Regions from separate parts of the Pseudomonas sp. MAG733B genome, predicted to be linked through region 1. Evidence: riboswitches for the same ligand, from Rfam matches in the RefSeq annotation. Region 1 holds a riboswitch; the other holds the start of a gene.
The links. A riboswitch is a leader RNA that binds a small molecule or an ion and turns the genes downstream of it on or off. The one in region 1 is predicted to bind cobalamin.
Positions count from the first base shown of each region.

Region 2: it holds a riboswitch for cobalamin, as region 1 does, so the genes downstream of both, cobO (cob(I)yrinic acid a,c-diamide adenosyltransferase) here and cobW (cobalamin biosynthesis protein CobW) in region 1, are expected to answer to the same signal.

Region 1 covers NZ_CP145732.1:4,062,690-4,066,529, reverse strand. Annotated here, with positions in the region: gene cobM (precorrin-4 C(11)-methyltransferase) at 1-301, opposite strand, end outside; gene V6Z53_RS18585 (cobalamin biosynthesis protein) at 385-798, opposite strand; gene V6Z53_RS18580 (CbtA family protein) at 795-1,508, opposite strand; gene V6Z53_RS18575 (CbtB-domain containing protein) at 1,520-1,714, opposite strand; cobalamin riboswitch at 1,835-2,060, opposite strand; cobalamin riboswitch at 2,293-2,505, shown strand; gene cobW (cobalamin biosynthesis protein CobW) at 2,604-3,674, shown strand; gene cobN (cobaltochelatase subunit CobN) at 3,678-3,840, shown strand, end outside.
Region 2 covers NZ_CP145732.1:5,449,558-5,453,397, reverse strand. Annotated here, with positions in the region: gene V6Z53_RS24840 (sorbosone dehydrogenase family protein) at 1-885, opposite strand, end outside; gene V6Z53_RS24835 (hypothetical protein) at 953-1,537, opposite strand; cobalamin riboswitch at 1,690-1,923, shown strand; gene cobO (cob(I)yrinic acid a,c-diamide adenosyltransferase) at 2,006-2,617, shown strand; gene V6Z53_RS24825 (cobyrinate a,c-diamide synthase) at 2,628-3,840, shown strand, end outside.

The DNA of each region.
Region 1 (3,840 bases):
TGCCGAGTTCGCGCAGGTGGCGAATCTGCTCGCCGATGGCGCCATACAGGCTCGGATCGCCGGAATGCACCCGCGCCACATCCTGGCCGTTGGCGTGGGCGGTCTTGATCAAATCGATGATCTGTTCCAGGTGCAGTTCGGCGCTGTTGACCACCGTTTCGGCGTGATGGCCTTCAAGCACCGCAGCGGGCACCAGTGAGCCGGCATAGATGATCACCGGGCAGCTGCGAATCAGCCGCTGGCCTTTGACGGTAATCAGTTCCGGGTCGCCGGGACCTGCGCCAATGAAGTAGACGGTCATCGTCGGTTCCTGTGGGAAAAAGGGGCTGCGCAAGGCTTCAGATGAAGATTGCTCATGATCGAATGCGTGGATTATCGGGGATTTTATGCAGCGCTGGCCAATGCCAGGGTGGCCTGGGCGTATTTTTGTCGCGGGATCAAAAGCTTGGCCGGTGCGTTGGCCAGTTGTTCGGCCAAGGCCAGGGCGGCGCTTTCCGCCACGCCATAGCAGCCGGTGCGCTCGAATGCGATCTCGGAATGGTGACTCAGTTGAGGCTGATAACCGGCCAGTTGTTCGCTGCTGAAATACATCAGCGGCAGCGCCAGTTGTTCAGCCAACTCGATCAGCGCCGGTTCATCACGCTTCAAGTCGATACTGGCCAGGGCCTTGATTTGATGCAGCCCGATTTGATGCGCTTGTAACGCCTGATCCAGCAGCGCCCGCAACGTATTGAGGGGGCAGCCGCGCTGGCAGCCCAGGCCGACCACCAAGGTCGGCGCTGCGCTGACATCAGTCATGCGTGGTATTGACCATCGCTTTTGCGGCGGAACAACCAGGCGCTGATCAGGCCCAGGGCCAGCCAGAACGCCACGTTGGTCAGCTGCGAAGCGATTTTGAATTGGGCTTCCAGTGCTTCCGGCGCGAGCATCGAATGCACTTCCGGTTGCGGTGCGCCAATCACATGAGGAACGGCGATGATTGCTGCGCCAAGGATTTTCATCAGCCAGTGGCGGCTGAACACGATCAGGGCGATGCCGACAGCGGTGGACGCGGCAGTGCCGATCCACCAGATCTGTCGTTGTGCCAGATCGGCGGCAGCGGTGCCTGGCAGTTCAGGCGGCAGGCCGAGGGTTGGCGCCAGTACGAAGGTCGCGTAACCGGCCAGGCCCCAGAGCAGGCCCTGAGAAGTTTTGGTCGGTGCGCGCAGGGTGTAGAGGCCAGCGAGCATCAGGGCGAAACCGACAGCCACCACCAGATTGCCGCCAGTGGTCGACAGCACGCGCTGCCAGCCGTCTTCCGGCTCCCAGGCTTCGGCATCGTGGGTGTGAGCGGCGACAGCGCCCTCGGCGTGGGTATGTTCGTGGACTTCAAGAGCGGCCGGTTCGGATTTCTCGTAGGTTTCGGCCTGCAAAATCAGCGGGGAGACCCAGAAGCTTTGCAGCAGGGTGAGCAGCAGGGCGGCGAGCAGCCCGGTGAAACCTGCGGTTTGCGCAATACGCTTGATCATGTCGGCAGGTCTCAATGGCACGGGAATGCAGAGCTGTGGCGGGTATCGTGCGCGGCGTTGTGCACCGCTTCGATGTGCGAGAAACCGGCGAAATACACCAGGCACGCGCCAAGGATCGACGCACAAACGGCGGCGGTCAGGCGTTGAGTCAAGGTTGTGGTGGCGCTGGAAGAGCTGCTGTGGCCGGTGCTGCTGATGATCGACATGGCGTTTCCCTCTGGTCTGTCAGCGGGGAATCAAAAGCGCATGCAGAGCCTCCGCACGACCGGGCGCGCAGAGATTCGAACAGCGCCCGCCCACCGCGGGTTTGTCATTCAGTGATTGTGTTTTCACTTTGTGTTGCGGGCCGGTCTCCGGGCTCACGAGGGGCGCAGGCGTCTGCCTGATCCTGCAAGCATCACCTTCCCATGCCTGATCGGCACAGTGGATTCGACGCTTCGCTCGCTTACCGTTGCGGGGGCAGCACCGGACTGACATGGCTTTGAGTAAAGCACATGATTCACCGGTTTCCCGTTTCACCCTGTGAAGGGCACCCGTAACAAGGCGTGTAGGAGAGCATGGGCGAGGGTTGGACGTCAATTGGCAAGGGTTCTCGTTTGAGCTTCTGTGGCGAGGGAGCTTGCTCCCGCTCGAGCGCGAAGCGGTCGCAATCGGATTCATGTGTTCTTCCTGTAGAAACGCGGCGCTCGGTTTCACGACGGCTTCGCCGCCGAGCGGGAGCAAGCTCCCTCGCCACAGATGATCGCATTCTCCGCTTGAACATTGACCCGCCCCAATACCATGCGTAGCCTTGCGCTTTCGAGGTTCTTCGGCGTTTGTCGAAGCTAAGAAGGGAACGCGGTCAATGCCGCGGCTGCCCCCGCAACTGTGAACGGTGATGTTCGCTGCCACGCCACTGCACGCTCAACCCTTGAGCCCGCGGGAAGGCGCAGCAAACGCCAGTCAAGCGACTGGCACACCGTCAGCCAGGAGACCTGCCTCGATACAGATTCTCACTACAACCGGGCGGGGTGATCCGGTGGCGAACGCTTCCGGCGCGCATGTGCGTTGCCGGTACTCGTCCCGTATGCCCGCCACCTTGCCAAAGGGCATCCGATGAAAACACTGGCCAAACTCCCCGTCACCATCGTTACCGGCTTCCTCGGCTCGGGCAAAACCACCTTGCTGCGGCACATGCTCGACAACGCTCAGGGCCGCCGCATCGCGGTGATCGTCAACGAGTTCGGCGAGCTGGGCATCGACGGTGAAATCCTCAAGCAGTGCTCCATCGGTTGCACCGAAGAAGAGGCCAATGGCCGCGTCTATGAACTGGCCAACGGCTGCCTGTGCTGCACCGTCCAGGAAGAATTCTTCCCGGTAATGCGCGAACTGGTCGCCCGTCGTGGCGATCTCGACCACATCTTGATCGAAACATCCGGTTTGGCTCTGCCGAAACCGCTGGTGCAAGCCTTCCAGTGGCCGGAAATCCGCAGTGCCTGCACCGTCGACGCAGTCATCACCGTGGTCGACAGCCCGGCCGTGGCCGCCGGCACTTTCGCCGCGTTCCCGGATCAGGTCGATGCCCAGCGCAAACTTGATCCGAACCTGGACCACGAATCGCCGCTGCACGAATTGTTCGCCGACCAACTGTCCAGCGCCGACCTGGTGATCCTCAACAAGGCCGACCTGATCAGCCCGGAAGACCTGGCCCGCGTGCGCCTGGAAGTGGCTGAAGAATTGCCGCCAGCGGTGAAAGTCATCGAAGCCAGCAGCGGTCGCCTGCCACTGGACGTGCTGATCGGCCTTGGCGCCGGTTCCGAAGAGCACATCGACAGCCGTCACAGTCACCACGATCACCACCACGACGGTGATGACGATCACGATGACCACGACCACGATGCTTTCGATTCGATCTCCATCGAACTGCCGCAAGCCGACGAAAGCCTGCTGATGGACGCGTTGACCCAACTGGTGGTGCAGCACGGCATCCTGCGCGTGAAAGGTTTCGCCGCCATCCCGAACAAGCCGATGCGTCTGCTGATCCAGGGCGTGGGTACGCGTTTCGACAAACACTTCGACCGTCAGTGGGGCGCCGAAGAGTCGCGCGTCACCCGTCTGGTGTTGATCGGCCAGGCACTGGACGCGGCACTGCTCGAAGCGCAATTGCGCGCTGCGCTCAGCGTGTAAACCATGCACCTGCTCAGGACCCAGCCCGGCGGTTTCGTGTCGGATGACAACATCGCCGACCTTGGCCAAACCCCTGCCGAGCTGGTGATCCTGTGCAGCGGCGATTCCAGCCTGGCGCTGCTCGCCGAAGCGGCACAGCAGTTGCCCGACGATTACCCGAGCGTGC
Region 2 (3,840 bases), 1.4 Mb from region 1:
GACTGAGGTGATGTAGTCCGGCACCAGGTCGCTGCCGATCTCATCGCGCTCGTTTACCGCTGTCCACAACGCGCCGCTTTGCGGTTCCCAGGCCATGCCGTTGGGGTTGCGCAAGCCTGAGGCGAAGATCCGGTGGTTGCCGGTGGCGCGATCCACTTCCCAGATCGCCGCGCGTCCTTCTTCCTGATCCATGCCGTTCTCGCCGACGTTGCTGTTCGAGCCAACCGTGACGTACAGCTTGCTGCCGTCCTGGCTGGCGATGACGTTTTTGGTCCAGTGGTGATTCAGCGTTCCGCCCGGCAGGTCGACGACTTTGATCGGCTGCGACTTGATGGCCGTGTCGCCGGTTTCATAGTGGAAACGCAGCAGTCGATCGGTATCGGCAACGTACAGGTCATTGCCGACCAGGGTCATGCCGAAGGGTGAATTGAGGTTTTCCAGGAACACCGTGCGCGTTTCGGCGATGCCGTCGTGGTTGGTGTCGCGCAGCAGCGTGATGCGGTTCGGGCTCGGTACGTCCGCGCCGGCGCGGCCCATGACTTTCTTGGTGATCCAGCCCTTGATGCCTTTGTTGTCATCGGGTTTGGGCGGCGCGTTGGTTTCGGCGACCAGTACGTCGCCATTGGGCAACACGTATAACCAGCGCGGATGATCGAGGTCCTCGGCAAACGCGGCGACTTGCGTGCCGCTGGCGGCCACAGGTTTTGCGCCGTCCGGCCAGCCTATCGCCGGGGCGATGTTCATCGTCGGGAACAGGGTTTTATTGGGTTCGGGCAACTTGGGCGACGGGCCGGTGCCGTCGGAGACTTGCAGGCTGGAGGTTTCACCGCAAGCGGCGAGCCCTCCGGCGAGAGCGACAACGAATACGAGCTGAGACGTGCGCATTGCTGATCTTCCCTATGAGTGCCTTGATTTAATCATAGAGAAGCATGGACGCAGGATGGTTCAACCTTCAGCTGCGCGCTTCCTTGAACAGAACGGCGATACCAGGGTGATAGTGACCCGCTTCGTTGCGCAATTTGCGATAGGCGTAGGGGAAATACCAGGCCACGGCGCAGGTGTGCTCTTTTTGCAGGTCATCGACCATGTCCTGGAGTTCTTCCGGGGTAGCGCCATGCTGGAGTTTTTGCGGTGCGACGAACAGGCAGCCGAGTTTCAGGTCGCTGGCGTAGCTGATGCGCTTGGCATCGCTGGTGATGTCATGCAGCGCCTGGGTCAGGTTCAGGCTGTTGACCCGTGGCCAGCGTTGCGTGGCCTGCAGCCAGGCGCGTGTTTCGGGGGTGGCGATGAACAGGTCGGCGCGAGCATTGCGCTCGCCTTCTTCGAGCTGTTTGCGGGTGGGCGATTGCTGCAGGGTGATCATCTCGGCCATCCACGCGGCGGAGGAAAGCAGGCCGAGGTTGGCCTTTTCGTCGAGCCAGTAGGGCGTTTCGTTATCGCCGCGCACGGCGTTGTAGCGGTCGATACAGTCAAACCAGCGCTCCAGCACCGGGCGCAGGAATTCGAGCTTCGGATTGCTGATGATCATGCCTTGCATGGGGCTCACCCTTGTTATTGTGTTGTGAGGTTGTGGCTCTTTGATATCACTGCTCGGAGTGTGGCACAAGATTGACGTCAAATTGCTGATCGGCGGCAGTTATTCGCTTTCGCGCCCCGTCTTCAATTGACGCTCCACCCCCAACCCTCTAACCTTCGCGGCTTGTTTCAGGTGCTCTGTGGCTTGGGTCGACAGAGTGAAACAGGGAAGTCGGTGAGTGGTCGCTTCGATATATGAAGCCTCGCGATCCCGGCGCTGCCCCCGCAACGGTAAATGAGTGAAAACTGCGTTTTGCGCCACTGTGTCGACTGTCGACATGGGAAGGCACGCAGTCCGGCCAACGCCGCTCATGAGCCCGGAGACCGGCCTGATCCATCCAAGCGGCATCACGGTGGGCGATGCCAGGCTTCTTGCCATCTATTCTTGTGCCTGCCCGCCGTTATTCCTGCCTCAACGGAGAGCTCCCCCATGACTGATACCCCTGATCGTGACGAACGTCATCTGGCGCGCATGCTGCGCAAAAAAGCCGTGATCGACGAACGCATCGCCAATTCCCCGAACGAATGCGGCCTGCTGCTGGTGCTGACCGGCAACGGCAAAGGCAAGAGCAGCTCGGCGTTCGGCATGCTCGCTCGCGCCATGGGCCACGGCATGCAGTGCGGCGTGGTGCAGTTCATCAAGGGCCGCAACAGCACGGGCGAAGAACTGTTCTTCCGACGCTTCCCGGAGCAGGTGCGTTTTCATGTGATGGGCGAGGGCTTTACCTGGGAAACTCAGGATCGCCAACGCGACATCGCTGCCGCTCAAGCCGCCTGGGCCGTGTCGCAGGAACTGCTGCGCGATCCGTCCATCGGCCTGGTGGTGCTGGATGAGTTGAACATCGCCCTGAAGCACGGCTACCTCGATCTCGATCAAGTACTCAGCGATTTGCAGGCGCGCCCGCCGATGCAGCACGTGGTGGTCACCGGTCGCGGCGCCAAGCCGGAGATGATGGAACTGGCTGACACCGTCACCGAGATGGGCATGATCAAGCACGCCTTCCAGGCCGGTATCAAAGCGCAAAAAGGCGTCGAGCTGTGAATACTATTTTATGAAAAACAGTCGACACTGCCCGGCAGTACTGATTGCCGCGCCGGCCTCCGGTCAGGGCAAGACCACCGTCACCGCCGCGCTCGCCCGTTTGCATCGTAATCAGGGGCGCAAGGTGCGCGTGTTCAAATGCGGCCCGGACTTTCTCGACCCGATGATCCTCGAGCGCGCCAGCGGTGCGCCGGTCTATCAACTGGACATGTGGATGGTCGGCGAGCAGGAAAGTCGTCGCCTGTTGTGGGAAGCGGCGGGCGAAGCCGATCTGATTCTGATCGAAGGCGTGATGGGGCTGTTCGACGGCACGCCGTCCAGCGCTGATCTGGCGCGACACTTCGGTGTGCCGGTGCTCGGCGTGATCGACGGCACGGCCATGGCCCAGACCTTTGGCGCATTGGCCTTGGGGCTGGCGCGTTATCAGCCGGACTTGCCGTTTGCCGGTGTCCTGGCCAACCGCGTCGGCACCCTGCGTCATGCACAGTTGCTCGAAGGCAGCCTGACTGAAGGTCTGCGTTGGTACGGCGCATTGTCTCGGGAGACCGGGATCGAATTGCCGAGTCGCCACCTCGGACTGGTGCAGGCCAGCGAGTTGAATGATCTCGATGTACGTCTCGACGCGGCGGCCGATGCCTTGGCCAGCAGTTGCGAGGTAGCGCTGCCGCCAGCAGTTGAGTTCGCCGCGCCGGACGTGATGACGGCCGAGCCGCTGCTAGCCGGCGTGCGCATTGCCGTCGCCCGGGACGAAGCGTTTGCCTTCACCTATGGCGCCAGTCTGGATTTGCTGCGGGCGATGGGCGCCGAGCTGCTGTTTTTCTCGCCGATCCGTGACGCGCAATTGCCGGAAGCAGACAGCCTGTATCTGCCGGGCGGTTATCCGGAATTGCACCATGTGGCCCTCTCGCAAAACACTTCGATGCTGAACGCAATTCGCGCGCACCACGCAGCGGGCAAACCGTTGCTGGCCGAATGTGGCGGCATGCTTTATCTGCTCGATTCGTTGACCGATGTCGAAGGCACTCGCGCCGAATTGGTGGGTTTGTTGAGCGGTGACGCAGTGATGCAAAAACGCCTCGCCGCCCTGGCCTTGCAAGCGGTTGAACTGCCGGAAGGTTCGCTGCGCGGGCACACCTATCACCACTCGCTGACCACCACCGAACTGACGCCGATTGCCCGAGGCTTGAGCCCGAATGGCGGGCGCGGGGCGGAGGCGGTTTATC